DNA from 2 places in the Pseudarthrobacter sp. CC4 genome. Region 1 is predicted to be linked to the other one. Evidence: riboswitches for the same ligand, from Rfam matches in the RefSeq annotation. Region 1 holds a riboswitch; the other holds the start of a gene.
What was found. Region 1 has a riboswitch for cyclic di-AMP ahead of PV768_RS17080 (LysM peptidoglycan-binding domain-containing protein). Riboswitches for the same ligand answer to the same signal wherever they lie in the genome.
Positions count from the first base shown of each region.

Region 1 (16,117 bases):
CGGAAGGGTTGCCCGGTCCTGCGACAGGAAGCGTTCGAAAATCAGGTCATGCTGCAGGGGGTTCACCTGGCTGACGTCGATCAGGTAATTGACCAGGCTTGAGGCGCCGGATCCACGGGCTGCTGCCCGCACTCCCATTTCCTGGATCATGCGGGAGACCTCGGCAACTGTCAGGAAATAGGAGGAGAAGCCGAGGTTGCGGATGATGCCCAGTTCGTGATCGAGCCGGGAGCGCATCCTTTGTCCGGCAGTGCCGGTAATTCCCGGGAAGCGCCTGGTGATTCCAGCCTGGCACCGCTGGACCAGTTCAAGGTGCGGATCCTGGCTGATCCCGATGACTGAAGCTTCCGGCACCACGGGCTGCTTCCACCCCATGTCCGTGACCGGATCAATCCTGCAGAGGTCCGCCAGCGCCTCGGTCTGCGCCATCAGCTGCTTGAGGTCCGCTGCACCATAGCCTGCCGCAGAAATGATCTCCTTGCCCAGACGGAGCATCTCCGCGGAGGATTTAAGCCAGCCTTGGCCTGTTGGCTGCAGCAGGGGCTCTTCCGCGAGTTGCGGCAGGGATTTCAGGGTGCGGGCTGAGTCGAGCACATCCGCGGTGGGCGCTCCGTCTGCAGCGCAGTACCTTACGGCGTTTGTCAGGATTGCAGGAACATGATGCTCTTCTGCCAGCTTGAGCATGCGGACAGCATGGGCGGTACTCAAGGGCTTTCCGGGTGCGCTGAGCTGGGAAACTATCTCGGCAACCAAAGTGCCTGCGGGCATGGCGTCCAACCATTGCTTGAAGAGGGTGCGCGGACGAAGGTAGCGCCGCCCGCCCATGGCGCGGCCGACGTCGGAATCAGGCCCGACCAGGACAGTCAGCACCGGTTTCAGGGTTTGGGGATCGAGGGTTCGGGAGGCAAGTTCGGCCCTGGTCACGGCGGCTGGAACTGTTCCCCCGGATTTCCCGGAGGTGCGGGCATGGGCATCTGATATCAGCCTGCAGAGCGCGCGGTAGCCCGCCCCGTTGTTGTTGCCCCGGGCCAGCACCACCACCCTGCCGGCAAGCTGGGTGCGGTGATCGCCGTCGTCGTCAAATACCGCAAGGTCAACACCCACAATGGGATCGATGCCCGCTCCCATGCATGCCTTGAGGTGTTTGATGGTTCCGTACATGCCGTCACGGTCAGTGCATGCAAGGGCCGTTGCACCGTCAGCGGCGGCGGCCTGTGCCAGTTCCTCTGGCCAGGAGACGCCGTAGTGCGCACTGAAGGCAGTGGAGACGTGAAGATGGGTGAAGCTCATGCTGTCCTGGGCCGGAGTGCGTCATGGATGCGCAGCAGCCGCCAGCGGCCGCTTTGGATATGCCTGGTGAGGTCAAGCGTCAGGGTTTCTTCCGGCCCCTGGACCCCACGGACAGGGTGGTCAGGCCGCACCTGGACCCGCCAGATTTCGTGGTCCACCAGTCCGCGGCCGCTGCCAAGCGGAGCGCGGCTTTCTTCCGCCCACCATTGCCGGCGTTCGTACCAGCGCACCGGTTCAGCACAAACAGCATAGGAACGTCCTGCCCACAGCAGGCGCTGCGGTTCGCCGTCGGCGGTGCACTCGACGTCCACGGATTGGCTGAACATGCCCATGGCGCCTCCCGGATCTCATCTGGCTTATTCGAATACTTGTTCGAATAAGCCCAGTCTACCCCTGCCCTGAACGTGCGCAAAGAAGGTTCAGAGGAAGGACTGAGGAGAATGGCGCGCAAGGGTGGACGGACCGATCGACAGGGAGCAGGATGGTGCCATGAGCACCCAAGACGCACTTCTTAAGCAGGCAAGCATCTCAACCCAGGACTCCACCGTGGTGGCCACGTTCAATATAGACGGCACCATCCCGGCGTCCGGTGCTTACGTGGTAGGTCTGGTAGGGGCTACTCCGGACTATTCAACACAACGGCGGCTATGCATTGAGTTCATGAACGGGGAGGCGATTGCCTTTTATTCATTCAACCGTGAACAGGGAGTCGAAGAAGACTACGACCTGTCCGGTGTGACCCACTCCGACAGCACCATTACGGGCAGCTTTCCCCTGGCGGCCTTGAACGGCCTTGGCAAGGGGCATGTCATGTCAGCCTTCAGCGAGGCCGAGGGCAGGGAATTCCAGCACGGCGTCCCCGTGGAGGAACACCTCTAAACAAGGGCTTGCGGGCAGTTCAGCTGTTCCCTTTGTGGACCCGCATTTCCAGTTCGATGAAGCCGGAGATCATTGCCCGGTACGTGGACTCCACAATGTCCGGGTCGATGTCTTTTTTCTCGGCTGCCGAGCGGACATGCTCAATGATCCGTTCCACGCGCCCGGGCGCACGGACCTCGGCGTCATCACCCTTGAGGGTTCCGGCAATCCGGATCAGCCGTTCCCGGCGGGCGATGAGGGTGACAATCTGCTCATCCACCTCGTCGACAGCAATGCGGACCGCAGCGAGCTGTTCCTTGTCGGCCAAAGCATCTCGATCATTTCCTTGAATTGTCGCCATCGTCTGACAGTATCGAAGCATGCAGCCCAGAGTCGACTTCATCTCACTAGGTGTCCGCAGCGTTTCCGCCTCCCGCGCGTTCTATGTGGACGGCCTTGGCTGGCCGGTCCACCGTGAACTTGAGGGTGATGTTGTGTTCATCCAGGTGAACCACGGTTTGGTGCTGTCCCTGTGGGACGTCCGCCAGATGCAGGCTGACGCCGGCGTCAGTCCGCCCGGTCCGGTTCCCTGCATCACGCTTAGCCACAACCTTCCGTCCACTGAGGACGTGGACCGGGTCATGGAAGAAGCGGCCGCGGCGGGGGCTGCCATCATCGCGGAGCCCATCACCCAGCCGTGGGGCGGGTACAGCGGATACTTCGCCGATCCGGACGGCTTCCGGTGGGAGGTTGCCTACAACCCCGCCTGGAGAGTGGACGACGACGGCGCGGTCACCGTATAGCGCTTGCCGCGGGTCCGCGACGGACTACTAGAAGAGGGCCTCCACGGGCCGGATGAGTTCCGGCCCGTTGTTCCGGACGTTGCCGACTTCTTTTCCCACAGAGTCCACGTGCCAGTCCGCCGCCACGTCCTTGACCCCCGCCCGCACCAGGTCCACCAGGCCGGCGGCGTCGTCCGCGGCTGGGTCGAGCCATGCCCGCATCGTGGCTTTGTCCATCGGCAGCGGCACGCGGTCATGCAAGGCCGTCAGTTTTCCAAACACCGTTGACTCGCTGCCCGGCGGCGGGGTGTCAGTGGTCAGGATAGCCGTGGAGAGCATCCAGCCGCCCGGCTCCCCCGCCGGCCACGCGGGATCCTTCCACCACTCATAGAGCCCTGCGAAGACCAGGCCCTTACCCCCGTCCGGATGGACATAGTACGGCTGCTTCGACTTTCCCGGCCCCTGCTTCCATTCGTAGTATCCATCTGCCGGGACCGCACAGCGGCGCGACCTGGCGGCCTTGCGGAACGCCGGCTTCTCAAGCACGGACTCACTGCGTGCGTTGATCATCCGCGAGCCGATGCCCGGGTCCTTGGCCCAGGACGGGACCAGCCCCCACCGGGCAACATGGAGCTGGCGCACCTGCCTGGCAGCCGGCCCGTCATCCACCAGGCGTTCAAGGACGATGGGAACGCCGTCCGTCGGGGCGACATTCCACGACGGAGGAATGTTCACCTCGTCCTCCAGCTCGGCGTCGAACTCGGCCAGGAGGTCCCCCACGGCACGGGCCATGACATAGCGTCCACACATGGCTCCAGCATGCCACCGGCGCCAGATGGTGTCATCCGAAGGACATATGAACGGCCTGCGGCCTCTGTTGGCCGGGAATAGGCACCGCCGCGTTACCGTTGTCAGGAACGAAACCGTCAACGACACAGAGGAGAGCTCCGTGGACTTCACTCCCGACTCCGGCACCATCACCATGTTTTCCACTACCTGGTGCGGCTACTGCAACCGGCTGAAGAAGCAGCTGGATGCCCAGGGCATCGGCTACACCGAGATCAACATCGAGGAAGTGGAAGGCACTGCCGAACTCGTGGAGCAGCTTAACGGGGGCAACCGCACGGTACCCACCGTCCTCTTCCCGGACGGCACCGCGGCCACGAATCCGTCCGCAGCCGAGGTCAAGACCCGCCTCGCAGCCTAGGCGCTAACGCCATCGCGCGGGTCATGCCCCCAGGCTGCTGAAGGAAGCGGCCTTCAGGACGGCATGGCCCGCGTAGGCGGCAAGCAAGGCATTTTCCACCGCGGCAACGTCCACGCCAGGGACCAGGTCTTCGACCGCACCTGCCGTGGCGGGGTTCCAGTCCAGCCCCAGGGCGGCATAGCTGTCGGTCAGCACTTTGCGGATGGGCGCAGAGTTTTCCACCACAATGACGGAACTGAAGAGCCAGCCGCCGGCCACTACGCGTTGCGCCGTGCCCACCAGCTTCACCTGGTGGCCGCCGTCAGCCGGATCGGTTCCGTGCACGCTGAACTCGCCGGGGCAGTATTCGCCCGGAATCTCGCCCACGGCCGCCTGAACGCCGATGCTGCGCAGTACCTCGGCAAACAGCTCCCCAAAGTAACCGAACCTGGTTTTGGAGCCTGCGATGGCGTCGGCGTCCGGTTGAAGGTGGTCCACCACCAGGGTCCCCTCGTGGTAGGCGGCCGCCCGCCCCCCTGCCCGGCGGACCAGGGGCTCGAAGCCGTTGGCCCTGCACGCCCGGGCAGCCGCCTCAAAGCCCGGCAACCGGGTGTCACGCTGGCCGAAGGCAACGGTGGGCGCAGGCCGGTAAAGCCGGAGTGTGGGGCCAATGTCCCCCTTCTTCACCCGTGCCAGGAGTTCCAGGCCGAGCTCCAGGTCACGGCCCGCGCCCAGCGACTTTTCCTGCCGCACAACGGTTAGCGTGCGGGGCCCCGGGCCGTCGTCGTACATGTTGCTATGCTCCCCTATGGTCATATTGCAGTTCCTGGTGGTCGCCGCCGCCTTCGCGGCGATTGACGCCGTCTGGCTCAAGCTGATGAATCCCTTTTACCGCAGCCACATCGGCGAGCTGCTGGCGGATAAACCACACCTAGGTTACGCCGTCGCCTTCTATGTCATTTACATCGCCGGGATTGTGTTTTTTGCCCTCCGGCCTGCCCTCGACGGCGGCAGCTGGCTCACTGCCCTGGGTTACGGCGCGGCATTGGGCGCCTTCGCCTACGCCACCTACGACCTCACCAATGCCGCCACCCTGAAGGTGTGGCCGCTGCAGCTGATCGTGGTGGACATGCTGTGGGGCGCCGTACTCACGGGGCTGTCCACGGTTGCCGGCTGGCTTGTATTCCAGGGACGCGCCTGACGCTGACGCGGTCACGGACCGCGGCGGCCCGCCCACAGCCCGTGCAGCAGCGGGACCACGGACCCGGCCATGAGGACGCTGCCCAGGACAAGGTCGTCTGCCCGCACCACGGCGCCGGCAATGAGCAGGGCCGCAAAAACAAGGGCCGACGCCGACCGCCGGGCCCTGCGGTCCAGCCGGGCGAGCTGCCGCTCAATGCGGGGATTAGCCACCGCAAGCGACCCCTCCTCGAGGCGGCCGGCCAGTGCTTCCAGGCGTTTGGGCAGGCGCAGGGCGATCGCCGCGGCGTCGAGGGCCTGCTGGACCACGTCCTGCACGAGTTTGCCGCGCTCGTCCCGCAACAGCCGGGCCGCATACGGTTCCACCGAGTCCCACAGGTTGAAGCGTTCATCAAGCGAACTGCAGACACCGGACGTCAGTGACATCGCCCGGATAATCAGCAGGAAGTTCTCCGGGAACTGGAACGGCAAAGAGCGGATAACGTCACCGAATTCCACGCCGAAATCGCGGAACTCCTTGGGATCCACTTCACGAAGCTCGGCAAACCCCATCCCGCCGAAGCGGGCGAAGAGGTGCGTCATGGCCCTTTCCAGCTCCATGATGTCCGCCGACGGCGCCAGCACGCCGACGTCGTTGATCGCCGCCACCAGCCCCTTGCCGTCACGCGCGGCGGCCGCAATCAGCAGCTTCCTCAGCCCGCTGCGCGTGGAGTCGGTGACCTCGCCCATCATGCCGAAGTCGATGAACGTCAGTTTCCACGGATGTCCCCCCGAGCTGGCGGGAACCGGAGTGACGAAGATGTTGCCCGGATGCGGGTCCGCGTGGAAGAAGCCGGTGGTGAACAACTGGTCGAACATAACGGACGCGAACACCGGGGCCACTTCGGCCGGATCGATGCCGGCGGCGCGAAGGGCTCCGGCCTCCGTGATCTTGATGGCCGTGACATCTTCAAGGGTAAGGACGCGCCGGGTGGTCCGCTCCCACGCGACGCGCGGCACGCCGACCCTGTCATCAGCTGCAAACGCGGCCTCGAAGCGCTCGGCATTTGCCGCCTCGTGCAGGTAGTCGATCTCCTCGAAACTCGTCTGCGCGAACTCCTCGACCAGCGCCGGGACGTCCGCACGGCTGGAAACCAGGCGGATGCGGCTGAGCCACCCTCCCACCTTGCGCAGGGCCGCCAGGTCGACGTCGACAATCCCGTCGATGCCCGGACGCTGCACCTTCAGGACCACGTTGCTGAGCCCGGTGTCGGCGGCGTCGGCGGGCAGGAGGCGGGCACGGTGCGCCTGGCCCAGCGAGGCGGCCGCGACCGGCACCTCCTCGACGAAGGCGAACACCTGCTCAAGCCGGGCGCCCAGTTCCTTCTCCGCAAGGGCGCGGATCGCGGGAAACGGAACCGGAGGGACTTCGTCCTGCAGCCCCTCAAGCTCCCTGGTGATCTCGGGCGGAAGGACGTCAAGCCTGGAGGACAGGAACTGCCCCACCTTGATCATCAGGCCGCCCAGTTCCACTGCCATCAGGTGGAAGTTCCGGGCGAAGCCCTGCATTCTCTTCGAACGTGTCCGCCCGGCGATGCGGGCAAGTCCGATCCGCGGGAGGAAGAGCTCAAACCACCACGTCACAGCCAGGTTCCACGCGGCAAAGCGAAGGATGCGGCGGTAGCGGGCGCGGGTGCCTCCGGCGCCGGGTACCGGGGCGGGGCGGTCCCGGCGGACGAACGCCACCCGCGTCAGTCCTGGGCGAGGATCGAATAGATCCGGCGCCGCGCCTCATCGAGCACTGCCACGGCCTGCCGCACCTGCTCCGGTGAACCCGTGCGGCCAACCTGGGCTGCAGCCTGGGCCAATTCCACACCGGCCTTGGGCAGGGCCGTAAACCCGCCGGCCTGGGAACCCGCTGATTCCCAGGGGGCCGCCGCGGCATGGTCGTTGGCCACTTCCTCACGGCCGGCCTCTGTCAGCGAATAGATCTTGCGGCTGTTGGACTCTTCCGCGCGGATGGTGCCCTCGTCCGCTAGCAGCTGCAGCGTGGGGTAGACCGAGCCGGCGCTTGGCTTCCAGCTGCCGTTGCTGCGCTCCTCGATTTCACGGATGATCTGGTAGCCGTGCATGGGCCGCTCCGCCAGGAGGGCCAGCACGGCGGCGCGGACCTCGCCTTTGCCGGCGCGGGTTCCTGCGCGCTTTTCGAACCGGGAACGCAGTTCCTCGACGGCCTGCCACATGCCATCGATGTTGGTCCCGCCGAATCCGCCGGATTGATATGAACCACGCATGATGTTCTCCCTTGTGAATCCTGAACGATATACAACGATACTCAACGACACAGGCTCGGAGCTAGGGGCAGGGCAGATTTCATCCGCGCGCGGCTTCGGCCTCTGCGGCCGAAATCCGCGCGCAATGTCAGGTTCTGCGGATAGTGAGAATCTGCTCGGCACGCCCGAACGGACCCTGGAGGTCGTGCAGCACGGTGGATGTCAGGCCAATCCCGTCTCCGCCGAACGACACAGCATTGTCCAGGCCCAGCCACTCCCCCTCGGGGCGGCGGTACATGTGGATCTGGAGGTCCAGGTTGGGAAAGGCATAACTGTCCTTGCCCGGGGGGACCCGGGCCGCAATACCGTTGGCGGTGTCCACGAGCCCCATGAGCCGGGCAAGGTCGCCGCTGTCGCCACGGTCCGTCAAGGGGTGGTCTGTCCGGAGCCAGACCTTTCCGGCGCCCGGCCGGTGCCCTTCCGCCACCCTCATTTCAAGGGAGCGGATATAGCCGCCCGGCCAGACGGACGCGCCGTCGTACGGCTTGCAGTCCTCCGGTCCGGGAATCGGGTTGTCCTCGATGGCGGCCACTTCGGTGGTATCGCTGGTGACCAGCCGCCAGGCGGTGGCGCGAATGGCAGTCCGCCCGCCGGCCACCAGTTCCGCCTGGAGGAGTTCGATGGTCTTCCCCGGCCGGAGGGTGGTGGTCTCGATATGGAAGGCGCCGCCCGGGATGAGCCCCAGGATCTCGTAGCTGATCCGCGCCATCCGCATGTCCGCCCGCGGCTCATGCCGTTCCAGGCTGTCCGCCATCAGGCCTGACGCGGGCGCCATGTGCTGCTCGTGCACGTTCCAGGCGCCCTGGGCATGGATGGTGGAACGGAATCGTCCCCCGCCCAGGTCCAGGTAGTAGAAGCTTCCTGCGGCCAGTTCATGCAAATCTGCGGTCAAAGCGCGCCCCTCCGGTGATACTCAGTGAATTGGCCTTAACTCTATCCGCCGTCCCCCGGACGGGCGGCAGAGGCGGTCTGCCGAGGGAGACTTGGCCGGACGCGGCGAAATGTTGGAGCCGGACAGGATTGATCCGACTAGACTCGGAAACTGGTCCTGTCAGCAACCCTCGGAAGAGGTGTTCCATGCGTGTCATCAGCTACAACCTCCGCAAACACAAGGCGAGCGGTGAACTCCTCGCCCTGGCGCGGAACCATGACATTGATGCGCTCTGCCTCCAGGAGGTGGATTCCAGCGACCTCCCCGAGACGCTGGGGCCGCTGCACCTGGCGGATGCCACCAAGGGCAACCGGCTGGGGCTGGCCATCTATTACCGGATGAGCCGCTTCACTGCCCTGGACACCCAGTCCTTCGCGCTCAAGAAGTCAATGCACGACCGGGTCCTGGCCCCGGCCCATGAGCGGCTGATCGGCACCCGGGTGATGGACAACGAGACGCAGCATGAGCTGGTCATCGGCTCCTTCCACGCCGCGCCCCTCACGGCTTCGAACTCGCTGCGGCGGAAGCAGATCCACGCCGCCCATGCCGAACTGCTCAGCATGGGCAAAGGCCTGATGACCCTGATGGTGGGCGACTTCAACTATCCGTTCTTCACGAAGAACCTGGACCTGCACATGAAGAACTCCGGCTATGCCCTGTCGCTCAGCAACAGGCGCACCTACACCCGGTACAAGGTATTCAAGGGCCACTTCGATTTTGCAACGTCACTGGGCCTCGACATCGAAAGCGTCGAAACGCTTCCACGCGGGAACTCGGACCACCTCCCGATCCTGGTCACCGCCGAATACGGCCCGGACTACTAGGCCCCAAGCCGTTCACGCAGGCCGGGCCACGATACCCCGAAGCCCGGGTGCAGTTCGAGGCAGTCCACATCGGCCACCGGCACCCACCGCAGTTCGAGGCTTTCGGGATCACTGATCACCGGATCAAAGGGCTCCCTGACCAGCACCACCACCGTGGTGTAGGACCAATAACCCACGTCAAAGAAGGACGTGAAGAGAAGGTCGACATTGCCGGCGGGTACGGCAGCTTCCTCGAAGGCTTCCCGGAGCGCGCCTGTGACGGGCTCCTCGCCATGATGGAGCGCCCCTCCGGGCAGGCCCCACGTCCCCCCGTTGTGGCTCCAGACAGCACGGTGCTGCAGCAGCACGCCTTTGTCCGGATCGTACGCCAGCACTCCGGCTGCACCGAACCGCCCCCAGTAGCGGCCGCGGTCCCCTTCGACCCAGGCGTCGCCCGGGTCCCGGGGACCGGTGCGGACGGGCGGGGCTGAGGACGCAGTGGAAACCGAAAAGTGATCCATCGTTCCAGTCTGACAGGTGCCGTGGACGGGGTGCACCTGCCGTGCCGAATGTCAGTCAGGCCTGGTTCGCGTGGCCGCGTTCGACGGCGAAATCACCGCCGGGGTACATGATGGTTTCGTGTCCGTCATCAAAGCGGACGAGGTAGGGCGGCGTCCCGCCCTGGCCCCGCACCTCCAGGATCACCCCGTGCCGGTCTGTGGCCCCAACGGTCCTTCCATGGACGATGATGCGGTCGCCTTGCGTTGCCTCCATGGCAATCACCTCCCAGCCCAAGAGTACGACTGCCTACCCGGCGGGGAAAGGGCGAAGGAGAAAGTGCGGAGGGAAACGGGGGCATGGCGGCGAGGTGGGGAAAGAGCCGCGCCATGGCAGGATTTTGACCATGCCGCTGCATCTTGTGCTGGTTGCCGATACCCATGTCCCGAAGCGCGCCCGGGCGCTCCCCGCACAGCTGTGGTCCGCCGTCGAAAGCGCCGACATGGTGTTGCACGCCGGCGACTGGGTTGACGCGTCCCTCTTGGATGAGTTTGAACAGCGGAGCCGCTCGCTGCTGGGCGTCTACGGAAACAATGACGGGCCGCAGCTGCGCCGGCGGTTGCCGGAAGTTGCCACGGCCACGCTCGAGGGAGTCAACTTTGCGATGGTCCACGAAACCGGCCAGGCAAAGGGACGTGAGGCACGCTGCGAAGCGCTGTACCCGGAGGCGGACGTCCTGGTCTTCGGGCATAGCCACATCCCGTGGGACACCACCACCCCGCGCGGCCTGCGCCTGCTGAACCCGGGTTCACCCACCGACCGCCGCCGGCAGCCGGCCTGCACTTACATGACCGCCGTCGTGGACGCCGGCCGGCTGGCCGACGTCCGCCTGGTGGAGGTTTCCCGCGGCTGACGGGAGGCGGGAAGGGACGGGGTCGACAGGGGCCGCGTACTGCCTGCGCCGGAACAGTAGACGTGCTTGGCTTTTCAGTCCTGGTCCTGCTCCGCGAGCAGGGCGTCGGTGGCCTCGTCCGGCTGGCCGTCAAAGAACTGGGCAAGGACGGTCTTGAACACTGTTTCGCCGGGCGCGGCGCGGAGGAACAGGGTCATGGACGAGTGCAGCTTCCTGGCATCGATGCCGCCCAGGATTTCCTCGGCAGTGCGCCCGGCGTGGTTGCTGAACGCCAGGGCGCACTCCAGGAGCCGCGGGCCCAGGACCTCGTGGTCCAGGTACGCCCGGGCTTCGGCCAGCGAAGTGATGGCATATTTCCGCGAGGTAGGGCTTTGCCCAAGGCCGGCGAGCTGCGGAAAGATGAACCACATCCAGTGGCCGGCCTTGTTGCCGAGCTGAAGCTCAGCCAAGGCCTGCCCGAAGGTCCCGCCCTCGCCTGCGCCGCTGTCCTGGGCTGACACGAAGCGTTTCAGGTCATAGGGATCGTTCATAGCTGACTCCTTTGTGGGGGGCCTCAGTGCCCGACTGCTGCCCAATGCAGGCCGCAGCCCTGCGCAGCCGCCCGTCCGGGTCCTGGCTCCACCTGGCAAGGACCACACCTGCGCGCTGCCGGTCGCGTCCTGCCAGTCCAGCCAATAGCGGCAACACTACGTCGGACAGCAGGGGGTCCACCAACTCGGGGCTTTCCGCGGAACGAAGGAAGCCCTCGATCCGGGTCAGGTCGGAGTGCAGCAGGAGGCCGACCCTTGACTGCAGGAGCACCACGGCGGCCAGGCGCCGCTCAAAAACCGGCCTGCTGCCAGGTTTCGGCTGGCCCCACAGCCCGGACGCCAGCTGGAGCACGGCATCGTGGTCCAGCTCCTTGAACTTCCGCAGGGCGTCCCGGACCGTTCCCCGGACGGCGCCCACCGAAGAGCCGTAGGAGGACAGCACCCCGCCCAGCCGGGACTCGACGTCGTCCGCCCGGTACCAGGCGCCTTCATTCTGCAGGGTGCGGTCGATGAACGCCGCGGCGGCCGCCACACAGTCGGTCCCGCCGTTCATCGGCCACGTCCCGCGGCTGCGTGCCGGATGCAGAACGGTGTCCAGGGCCTGGCCTCCAGCCTTCCCTCCGCGATAGGTTCTCCACAAACCGCACAGATGCCGTACGTGCCGGCAGCGATCCGGGCCAGGGCGGCCTCCACCTGGTCAAGGCCGGCGGTGCTTTGCTGCAGCAGGGCAGCTGCCTGGGACAGCTCGAAGGCAATGGTGGAACCCTCGGGATCGTGTTCGTCGTCGACGTTCGAATCCTGGCGCGCAGAGTTTGCCGAGGCAATGTCGGCGCGGAGCGACGGGAGCAGTGCCACCTTCCGCTTCCGCTCCTCCTCGAGGAGGACGCGGAATCTTTCGAAATCAGGCATGGGAAAAGCCTAGCGCGGTGTCAGTACCAATTCCTGGCCACGGAGTGGTTCCAGGCCGAGCAGGGGGAACCGTACCGCTCGCGGATATAGCCAAGGCCCCACTCGATCTGTGTCCGGTAATTGGTCAGCCAATCGCTGCCGGCGCTGGAATACTTGCCCGGCGGCAGCGCCTGCGGGATGCCGTAGGCACCGGAGTACGGGTTGGTGGCCGTTGTCAGCCAGTTCGATTCCTTGGTCCAAAGCCGGGCAAGGCAGAGGAACTGGTCCGATCCCCAGCCATAGGCCCCCAGCCTGCCCGAGGCGTAGCTTTTGGCACCGGCAGGATCGTTGACCGCACCCGCAGGAGCAGAGGGAATTACGACGGCGGGCGGGCTGGGCGGCGCGGCAGGCGCCGGAGCGGGGACAGGCGGAGCAGGATCCGCCGGCGCAGGGTTGCCGGCCGGAGGATTTTCAGGTGCCAGATCGGCAGGAGCCGGACGCACGGGGGCGGGAGCAGCAGATGGCTGCGCCTTTGCCGCCGCGGCGGCTGCGGCAGCCCGTCGTCGTGCCTCTTCTCCGGCCGCGGCCCTTTTCGCCTCCTGCGCTGCTTCATAAGCGGCCAGAGCCGCCTGTCCACGCCGGAATTCACCCTCAACCGCCGCCGTCGTGCCCTTCAGGGACGCCAACTGCTCGGTCAGCTCCCGGTTGCGCTGCTGTTCTTCCGTAAGCTGGCGTGCCATGGCTTCCTGGGCCGATCGGGCCGCCGCAAGCTTTTCCGCCGCCTCGCCGGACAGCCGTTCACGCTCGGCCCGGGCGGCTTTCTCCTGATCGGCCAGTGAAGCCGTGACTTTCCCCGCGGCGGCTGCCTTGTCCACAAGGCCCGCCGTTTTGCCGCCCACCAGATGCACCACGTTGAGCCCGTGGACATTGTTGTTCCCGATCGCATCAAGGGCCACGAAGAACCCCATGTTCGTACCGCCCGTTTTGTAGGACTGGGCGGCCAGGGCTCCGATGTCCTTCCTGTGGCGGATGAGTTCGGCTTTGGCGGTCCCGGCCTGTTCCGCCAGCGACTCCACTCGGGCAGTGGATGCTGCCAACGCGGCATCAGCCGCTGCAGACTCAGCGGCTGACGCCACCGCCGCGTTGCCCAAGGCCTCCGACTGCGCCTGCAGCCCGTCCAACAGGCCTGCGATCATACCGATCTCTTTTTCCGTGCCGGCCTCGGTCAGCTTGGCCCGCTCCACGTCCTCCCACGAGGGGTAGCCACCAGGCGGAACGCCCTCGGCCGCGCCGGCCGGAGTCAGCCAAACGCTGCCGGCGAGGGCGGCGGCCAGCAGTATCCCGGGCAGGCGGTGCCGGGCATTTAGAACGGAACGGGACATAGTTCGGAAGCTTACCGGCTTCAACCTTCACTTCAAGGATGAGGGGCCTGCATCGTTATACAGCAGAGACAAGCCATCGACTTTCCACGGTGAAAGCCTGAGCGTGCGCGCAGTGCCCGCGACCCAGAGTCGATTCGTTTGCATAAACCGAGAGGAGAACCTCGCATGTTACCCAAACGTGACAATCGGCGCCGGGGCGGGTTATGGTCTTAAGGTGTCCCTCCCAGACGGGACATTCCCCTCAGCTTGCCGAGCCCTGCCGCTGAACCGGGAACCATCGCTATCCAGCTGGCAGGGACGGGGGAACCAAGTTTCCACGGCCTCTCAAGAGGCCTTGGGGTTAAGTCGCTGGCGCCTCCGTTCCTTTCGGAGTTGCTCCCGGCCGGGTATCTCCAGCCCGAACCCGACAGCTCACCCCGCAGGCATGGGAGAGGCGATCAACTGTGTCAAAAATTTCCACCACCGCCCGTCATCGCGCAACTCCGGCCCGCTCCATCATCCTGGAAGGACTGGCTGTTTCGGCCAAGTCCCAAGCCAGGACCCTGGGCCGTCCGGCGCTCGCCGTCGCAGCCGCATCCGGCATTGCCTTCGGCGTCGGAGCCCCGGCGCACGCCGGTGTGACAGGTCCGGACACCACTGAGACCACTAACATCCAGGCCTCCGCCGCCCCGGCAGCAGCAGTTGCAGCCCCCGCCGCCGCGGCCGGAACCGTCCATACGGTTGTATCCGGCGACACGCTTGGCGCCATCTCGGCCGCTTACGGCGTGGCCCTGGGCGATGTCCTGGCAGCCAACGGGCTTTCAATCTCCGCGGTTATCTACCCCGGCGACCAGATCCAGATCCCGGGTGCAGGCTACGCCCCGGCAGCTCCGGCCGCCGCACCCGCCCCGGCACCCGTCCAGACCGCCGCTGCCACGGCACCGGCGAACACGGGGATGAACCTGTCCTACGCCTCTGCCAGCACCGGCACGGGCACCGGAGCAGCAATTCTCGCCTCGGCTTACAGCCAGGTGGGCGTCGGCCAGGACTGCACCGCGATGGTGGAGAACGCCCTGCGTTCCGTTGGCCTGAGCGTCGGCGACCTGGCTCCCACCCAGTTCTTCCAGTACGGCACTGTTGTGGGTTCCCCCGCTCCCGGTGACCTCGTGATCACGGCCGGCCACGTGGGCGTTTACGCCGGCGACGGCCAGGTTGTCAGCGGCGGCGTGAACGGTTACAGCACCGAAGTCCACTCCATCAGCTGGCTGAGCGGCGCTTCCTTCGTCCGCGTAGCGTAACCAACGGCGACGGGGCAGTCCGCTCGCAGCGGGGCAGTCCCACCCTGTGGAAGGGGCTGGAAGGGGCGGCAGCCGGGTTTACCGGCTGCCGCCCCTTCCACGTTCTTAAGGGTCCTTGGGGCTCCCTTGGCTCCGCTGGAATTACGGCTAGGTGCCGCAGAAGGTCCGGTATTTGCCGAAGTCCTCCGGCGGTCCTTCCGTGTAGCGTTCCAGCCCCGGACGCTCCTGGAACGGGGACCGGACAACCTCAAGGAGGCGGTTAAACGGGTCAAGATCGCCCTCGGTGGCAGCGGCCAGTGCTTCCTCCACCAGGTGGTTCCTGGGGATGTACGCGGGGTTCACGCTGTCCATGAGTTCGGCGTCGGGCTTCAGCGCGGCCCAGCGTCCGGCCCAGGCATCGAAAGTCCCCAGGTCCGGCACCATGCCGCGGGCAGGCCTGGAGTTGCCCCGGGCGGCCTGTCCAAGGTTCCGGAAGAATTGCGTGTAGTCAACGGGTCCGTCCTTCAGCAGGCCGATCACGCCATCCACAAGGTCCGAGGCTTCGTCACGTTCCGGGCCTGCCGCAGGGCCGGCAGGCACGCCGAGCTTGGCCTTCATGCCCTCGAACCAGGCATCACTGTACCGGCCGCGGAACGTGCCTAGGGCCTCCACCGCGGGGCCGACAGCCTGTTCCTGGTCTTCGTTGAAGAGCGGCAGCATGGCCTCAGCGAGCCGGGCCAGGTTCCACTCGGCTACCACGGGCTGGTTCGCGTAGGCATAGCGGCCGCCTACATCGATGGAGCTATACACGGCGGCGGGATCAAACGCGTCCATGAATGCGCAGGGCCCGTAGTCGATGGTTTCCCCGGAGATGGTCATGTTGTCCGTGTTCATGACCCCGTGCACGAAGCCCACCAGCATCCACTTGGCCACGAGCTCCGCCTGGGCGGCGACCACTGCTTCAAACAGCGCCAGGTAGGGCTGTTCGGACCGGGCTGCAGCCGGATAGTGCCTGCTGATGGCGTGGTCCGCCAGCCGGCGCAGCAGGTCCATGTTCTCCGTGGCCCGGGCGTATTGGAAGCTGCCCACGCGGAGGTGGCTGCTGGCCACACGGGCCAGGACGGCGCCCGGCAGCATCGTGTCCCGGCGCACCGGCCGCCCGGTGGCTACGACGGCCAGGGCCCGCGTGGTGGGAATGTTCAGGGCGTGCATGGCCTCGCTCACAAGGTACTCCCGCAGCATCGGGCCGATGACGGCCCGGCCGTCGCCCGCGCGGGCGAAAGGTGTA
Region 1 is NZ_JARCCZ010000025.1:66,829-82,945, reverse strand. Features, by position in the region: gene PV768_RS17180 (DNA polymerase III subunit alpha) at 1-1,290, opposite strand, end outside; gene PV768_RS17175 (DUF6504 family protein) at 1,287-1,622, opposite strand; gene PV768_RS17170 (hypothetical protein) at 1,780-2,169, shown strand; gene PV768_RS17165 (chorismate mutase) at 2,189-2,509, opposite strand; gene PV768_RS17160 (VOC family protein) at 2,529-2,951, shown strand; gene PV768_RS17155 (SOS response-associated peptidase) at 2,979-3,740, opposite strand; gene PV768_RS17150 (mycoredoxin) at 3,880-4,137, shown strand; gene PV768_RS17145 (lipoate--protein ligase family protein) at 4,159-4,932, opposite strand; gene PV768_RS17140 (DUF2177 family protein) at 4,925-5,317, shown strand; gene PV768_RS17135 (ABC1 kinase family protein) at 5,329-7,041, opposite strand; gene PV768_RS17130 (PadR family transcriptional regulator) at 7,047-7,589, opposite strand; gene PV768_RS17125 (thioesterase family protein) at 7,717-8,520, opposite strand; gene PV768_RS17120 (endonuclease/exonuclease/phosphatase family protein) at 8,706-9,383, shown strand; gene PV768_RS17115 (NUDIX domain-containing protein) at 9,380-9,883, opposite strand; gene PV768_RS17110 (DUF1918 domain-containing protein) at 9,939-10,136, opposite strand; gene PV768_RS17105 (metallophosphoesterase family protein) at 10,267-10,773, shown strand; gene PV768_RS17100 (DUF1810 domain-containing protein) at 10,848-11,303, opposite strand; gene PV768_RS17095 (DNA alkylation repair protein) at 11,287-11,856, opposite strand; gene PV768_RS17090 (TraR/DksA family transcriptional regulator) at 11,853-12,212, opposite strand; gene PV768_RS17085 (lytic transglycosylase domain-containing protein) at 12,233-13,573, opposite strand; cyclic di-AMP (ydaO/yuaA leader) riboswitch at 13,813-14,013, shown strand; gene PV768_RS17080 (LysM peptidoglycan-binding domain-containing protein) at 14,017-14,850, shown strand; gene PV768_RS17075 (protein adenylyltransferase SelO) at 14,998-16,117, opposite strand, start outside.

Region 2 (6,691 bases), on a different contig from region 1:
ACGACGTTCTTCCTACAACCAGTCCTTGCCCGGCAGGACGGTTCCTTTTGGCCCCTCCCGGGGCGCCCGGGACGTTGACCGAGCACTTGAGTTGAAGACCCGCGAGGAAACGGCCGATGACCCCGGCCAGGCGTGTCTAAGGGAAGCGGGGGCGCGGGGTTCGCCCCAGCGATAGCCGCTTTGTGGTGCCGTCTGGCTGGGTTTCCGGCCGGTCAAGTGCCCCTGAGGGAGGCCCTGCTACGCAGGATGCTGCTGGCCAATGGGACTGCACATGCCTGACAGTCAGGGCCTGCGGGGCAAGGGACGAGATAGATCCTGCACACCCGGGGCCGCCTCCAGCTGCCGCAGGAGGCGCAGGTTGAGCCAACAGAACACCGCAAGCCCCAGGTACAGGCATAGTTCCATCACCTCGCCATATTCTGAGATAACGAAAGTCGGTTCCGGCCAGATTAGTAGGCGGAACAGGCGATAGCCCGCGGCCAACAGGAAGGCCGGCACGAGAAAGAGCGGTGGAACGAGCAGGTGTTTGGGCGCAACGTCCCGCCGTGAGCCGACCGCTGCCCACACCAGCGGGGCACATGCACCGTACAGGCTGGCAAGGAGCATGGCGGAGGGGACCAGCTCCTGCACTCCCCGGAGGTTGTGCAGGTTGGTCTCCCCCTGACGGTTGACCGCATCCAGGTCTTCGGGGGTGTCCCAGCCAAAGATGCGCTGGCCCCAGGAGATCTCCTCGCCCGTGAGAAACCAGACGCCGAGAGTGACCACACCATAGAGCAGTGCGATGCCCAGACGCCCGGCCCGGAGCAGGCGGAGGGTGATCAGGGGCAAGAAGATGCATGCGCCCAGCAGGCAGAGAACCTGGAGCCATTCGATCAGGGAATCCTCGTCAACCAGCCAGAGATAGAGCTCCTTGAAGGGAACAGTAGCCGCGGCGACAACGGCGAGGATAAAGGGAAGCAGGGCCACCAGCAGCGCCTGGCGCGGGGCGATTCCCCAGGTCTGGGAATCGGTTCTGAACCGTACAGCTGCTGGGGTGTACCACCGAGGGATGGCTGGCATCTTGCCTCCTTGACAAACTGGCTGGGGCCAAGTGTCAGTCGTTGATTCACAAGCGATTCCCCAGCGTCCCATGCCCAAAATCTGCTAGGGAAGATTCACGGGGAAGTTATGCGGGTTTCCGCACCCGCATTTCGAGAGGTACACAGCCGGCACCCAGCCAGTGGCGAAGGGTGAAGAACAAGCGCGCGCAGTAGGCTGCCGGGCTCAGCTGCCCTGGCACCGACCGGTTGCCGCAGTTTGTTCCGGACCTTAACGGGGTCCCCCGGGTGGTGTGCCTGCATCACTTGGCCGATCGGTTTGCAGGCCGCCGGGAGTCCCGTCGAGTTTGACCCGGGCCGTGGCAGTTTTGCAGTTCTGATTTTTCGCCAGGGTCAGCGCAGGACGCCCAGGGCGTTACCTACGATGTCGAACAGGTCGGTGTTGTCCACGCTGCCGTGCAGTTGCTCGGAGCCTGGGCCGTAGGCGTACACGGGCACGTCGGCGCCGGCGTGGTTGCCCGAGGCGTAGGTCAGCCAGAGACTGGCTTCCTTGGAGCCGTCCTTGACGTGGGGCGGGTCGCTCGGGGTCCGGAAGGTGGCGGGGCCGAAGTTTTTCGGGTCCGTTGCGCCGGTTCCGTTGGTGATCCCGGTTGAGCGGTCCGTGTCCTTGGAGTTTCCGTCGGACCGGGTGGGGGTGGAGTTATTGGCGGGGTTGCCGGAGTCGACGTTGACGGGGGGTCCGGCTGCTTCGGCATTGGTGAAGGTGCCCTTTTCGATGATGTTGAAACCCCCGGTTTCGTGGTCTGCGGTGACGATGACCAGGGTATTGCCGTCCTTCTTGGCGAAGTCCAGGGCTGCGGCGACGGCGTCGTCGAAAGCTTCGACTTCCTCCAGGGTCTGGGCCGCGTCGTTGTCGTGGGAGCGTTTGTCGATCAAGGCACCTTCAACCTGCAGGTAAAAACCCTTGCCGCTGGTTTTCCGGTCAAGAAGCTCGATGGCTTTCTTTGTCATCTCCGACAGGGATGGCTCCTTCGCCTCGGGATCTTCGGGGTTGTCCTGCTTGGCTTTTTCGACGGTCAGGTTTCCCGTGTTGAACAAGCCAAAGACCTTCTCCTGTGCGACCGCGTTCAGGGCTGTCCGGGTGGCAGGGATTTGGTTGGAGACTGAACCCAGGATTGCGTAGCCCTGCTCCTTCAGCGCGGTTTCATCCGAGGCATCGAAGCGGCCCAGGCCGCCACCGAGAATGACGTCCGTGGTGCCGTTGCGCGCAATCTGGTCTGCGACGGGGGTCACCCGCACATCACTGGCAGGCAACGGTTTGCCGGTGATCTCGGTGTCCTGGCACGCGTCGGCGGAGTAGTCGGGTCCCTGGCAGCCACGGGACAGGACGTGGCTCATCTGCCCGGCCGGCGACGCGTCGGTAACTTCGGCGGTGGAGACATTGCCGGTGCGGTAGCCGGCCTGCTTGGCCAACTCCATGATCGTCGGCACCAAGGCCCCCTTGGCGTCCACCCCGAGGGCAGCGTTATAGGTTTTAATCCCGGAGGCCCAGGCCGTGGCTGCGGCGGCGGAATCGGTAACCAGTTCCGGATTAAAGTCGGCCTGGCCCGGCTGGCCGGACTTTTTCTGCACAGCGTAGGTGCTGACGGAGCCGTGAACAGGGAGGGTTTCCATCACCAGCCTGCCCTCGGCCCCGTAGAAACGCTCCCTGCCCGCCGTGACTTGGGTTCGGCCCATGCCGTCACCAAGCAGGTAGATAACATTCTCGGCTGTGGCAGGTGCTGACTTCGTGGCGTTAAACACCGCGTACCAGATCATCCCGGTTGCCACGGCTGCTCCCAGGACGACCCAAATGATCCTGCGTATCTTCCGTTCAGAGTCGGCGGGCGTGACGGCGGCCGGAGCTTGTGTCATCGGCGGTGCTTTCCTGTTCAGCGGCGGGGGCGTATGTCGGCTTCAGGGGCGGCGGTGTTTGTAGGGCTGGCCCTAGAGGTACCACAGCCGCAGCATGGGTTTCTCGAAGCAATGGAATTGGATCCATTCAGAAAGGATACGGCTCGTGTTCCAGGACATCGAGTAAGTTCAGGACAACTCAGCCTTAATCCGGTTGGGCCGGCCCTGCCTTACTACGCGGTGAGGCCCACCAGCGGGGTCTGTTCCAGAGGCAGCCCTTAAACAAGAGCCTCCTCGCAAGTGCCCGACGGAAAATGCAATTCGTCTTCGTCTTCTGTTTTCTAAGAGCATGTTTCAGACTCCCGAGATGACTACGTGGCCGACCGGACAGGAATACGGGCACAGGGCAGTACATGGAGGCGGCAGCGCAATTGTTCATCCCCGGTCCTTAGTGCCGTCCTTTATGCATCCAATAAGAGGATCTGCGGCTCTGCGTTATGCAAATGTGACAACGTCGTGGGTTTTCGAGTAGGGTCAGACGCGTGCCGGTCTCAGAATGCGGCACTCCTGAGCAGATTGCCTAACTCTGCCGCTGCCTCGGGACCCGTTCGCATCATTCGTCCGGCAGAGACGGGGAAACCAATTGTGGCCTGCTTCGGGCAGGCCTTGGGGTGAAGCCGCGACTCCTGCCTTGTGCTGGAACTGCGGCCGGGTGTCTCCCATCCGAATCCGACAGCTAACCCCGCAGGCAGTGGGAGAGGCCCTTTCATGTCCATTCGCCGTGCTCACGGCCGCCACCGCGCGGTCCCCGTCCACACCAGCGCCCTTGCAGTCCTGACCAAGTCCGTCACCGACAACGCCGGCGGTGTGGGCCGCCAGGCGGCCGTCATTGCAGCAGCTTCCGGACTCGTTCTTACCAGTGGCGTTGCAGCCCAGGCAGCAGATGCCCCGACCCAGCGCGAGGCAGAGCCGGCCTCGACCCTGGAGGTTGCCAGCCAGGTCCAGGCGCCGCTCAGCGCAGATTCGACAGTCCAGATTTCCTACGAGCGCCCCGTCGTAAAGACGACGCCCGCTCCTGTCATCGAAGCGCCAACGCCTGTCGCCGTTCAGGCACCCAAGGCGGCCGTGCCCGCCGCGACTGCCGTCGCGAACGCCGCGGCGCCGGCCAAGGCCCAAGTCACCGTCACCCCCGCCCCTGCTGCCGCGCCGGCAGCCGCCCCGGCAGGCGGAGTCAACGCCACCATGGTCTCCTCGGCCTACGCCCAGATCGGCATGATCCAGGACTGCACACGACTGGTCGAGAACGCTCTTAATGCTGCCGGCATCCCTGTCGGAGACCTTGGTCCGATGCAGTTCATGAACTACGGCACTGTAGTCTCCGATCCGCAGCCCGGTGACATGGTCATGCAGCCCGGCCACGTAGGCATCTACGTCGGCAACGGCCAGGTTCTCAGCTCCGGCCTGAACGGCAAGAACGAAACCGCTGTTCACCCGCTGACGTGGATGACGTCAAAGGGTGCTGTCACCTTCGTACGGGCAGGCTAATAAATTTCTGAAGGCCGGCGATTCGGTGCCTTGGGGGCGGCGAATCACCGGCCTTCAGTATTTCTTGAGCAGCATGGGCCTCTGAACGCCGTTTTTAAACTACCGGCCTGTTCGCAAGGACCAGACCGGCCGCTCGGTCACAGTTTGGGTACGGCCTGCCGCGGCTGCTTCTTGTCGGTGTGCAACTGGGCCTCCTGGAGCGATCTCGGCAGGAGCCTGGCTTCCAGACGTGCGGGAAGAGTATTGGAATCTCGTAAGGCCCTTTTAACTTTCTGGACGTCGGCCCATGTTGGAGCCCCGGGCCCGGGGCCGGGTTTCGCGTTTGCAGCAGCGGAGTAGATCTGGAGTTCGTAGGCGTGACGGAGCCTGGTCAGTGATTCGATGGCCGGGCCGTTGAACCGGGCTTGATACATCAGCCGGCTGGTGAAATTCCGCGGTGTTTCTGCGGGGCTCGGACGGTAACCATGATCAACGGCGCTTTCGGTCGTCTCGGCCCAGGCGATGCTGGCTGCTTGTCCCGGACTTGACCTGAGAAATCGGCGCTTTCGTCCACCGGATCTGACGATGCGGACCAGAAATGGTGCGGAGGCCAGAAGTAGCAGGGCCAAAACCGCGCCCGTGAAAACGCTGCGATCCATACCGGAAGGGGCGGACGTGCCCGGCGTGCCGATGCCTGGAGGTCCTGGGGCAGGAGTCGGGGATATCCCGATGTCCGGCACGGGCAAGCCTTCGGATCTGAAGTCGTCCTCTACCGCGAGCCCTTGAGGAGTTGCCGGTTGCTGCGCATAGCCGGGGACGACTCCGCGGGAAGGAGTCGGTTCGAATCTAACCCAGCCGGCACCGCGGAAGTACAGCTCTGGCCAGGCATGGGCGTCCTTGGAATCAACGGCGAATTCGGGCAGCTCTTCCCCGCCGACCATAACGGTGTTCCCGGTTGGGTCCCCTGGGGCGTAACCGACGGCGACGCGGCTCGGGATCCCGGCCAGCCGTGCCATGACAGCCATGGTTCCGGCGAAGTGGACGCAGTAGCCGGCTTTCACTTCAAGGAACCGTCCAATGACTTCAAGGCCGGTGCCATCGTAGTTTCCTTCGACGGGTGCCTGCAGGGAGTAGGTGAAGTCGCCACCCCGCAGGTAATTTTGGATGGCCATTGCTTTGTTGTAGGGGTTGATCAGGTCCTCGGTGAGGTATTGTGCGGTTTCCCTGACGATGGGTGGAAGCTCCCCGGGCAGGGAGCTGAACCCGGCATCGACCTCATCTTCCCTGACAGGGCCCATGCCGGCCAGTGACTCACTCGTTAACTCCGGTGTTGAACTGATCACCTGATAGCTTTGCCAGGCTGCTGTCTCCCCCTTGGCCGACAGCACAGTCAGGTTTCGCGGGTCCCATGTCCACCTGCCATCAAGTCCAGAGATGCTCACCGGGGCATAGGGTGCCAGCAACCAGGGACTCGTAAAACTTCGGGTATCGATCCGGGTGGTGATCACACTCCCGCTACGGACCGGAAGGCCGGCTCTCTTTCCCATCTCCCTGATGCCGGATCGGCGCGAGTCCAGGCGTGGGTCCGGCTGCCATCGTTTGCCCGAAAAGTCCTCCAGTGTCGCAAGCCGCAGATACAGTGGTTCATCGGCAGTGGTGGCATACGTGATTCGACCAAAACCGTCAGGCTCCCTGAGCGAGTTTCCCAGCGTTATGCTTGGGTCGAGCCCGGACGCGGCGCCCCACCACTGCAACCGGGCTCCCTGGGGAAACGTTCCTGCGTTGAAGCCCGGGATGACGGTTGGCAGAAAAAGAGTCAGGCTAAGCGCGGCCGCCCCGAGAGACACAGCACGAGCGAGGTAGCCGGCAGTTGAGTGCGCTGCCCGGCTGTGTACGTCAAAGCTTTCCCGCCACTGCCCCGAGCCAAGGAGGAAGATGTAGCCGGCGGCGGCTGCAGTAAACGCGGGAACACCCACGCTTTCGGGAATGATGACTGCGGGGATGGAAAGGACAGCCAGCAGGGGCAGGCCACTGGTCGCCGGCATCCTGCAGGTGATGGCCAGGGTATCAACGAGCACTGCCGTCAGACCGATGGTCGCGCAGGTAATCAAAAGGATTCCATCACCAGGGACCACCGGTGCCAACTCGGATGACACGGTAAGTTCGGCGTTTTCGAGCAGAAAGGCCAACCGGTCTCCAGCCTCGGGCCTCGGAATGATGCCCAGAATGCTTTGCTC
Region 2 is NZ_JARCCZ010000055.1:367-7,057, reverse strand. Features, by position in the region: gene PV768_RS21605 (hypothetical protein) at 283-1,059, opposite strand; gene PV768_RS21600 (alkaline phosphatase) at 1,431-2,951, opposite strand; cyclic di-AMP (ydaO/yuaA leader) riboswitch at 3,498-3,695, shown strand; gene PV768_RS21595 (NlpC/P60 family protein) at 3,699-4,475, shown strand; gene PV768_RS21590 (transglutaminase TgpA family protein) at 4,613-6,691, opposite strand, start outside.
Region 2: linked by a shared signal. The riboswitch ahead of PV768_RS21595 (NlpC/P60 family protein) and the one ahead of PV768_RS17080 (LysM peptidoglycan-binding domain-containing protein) in region 1 are both predicted to bind cyclic di-AMP.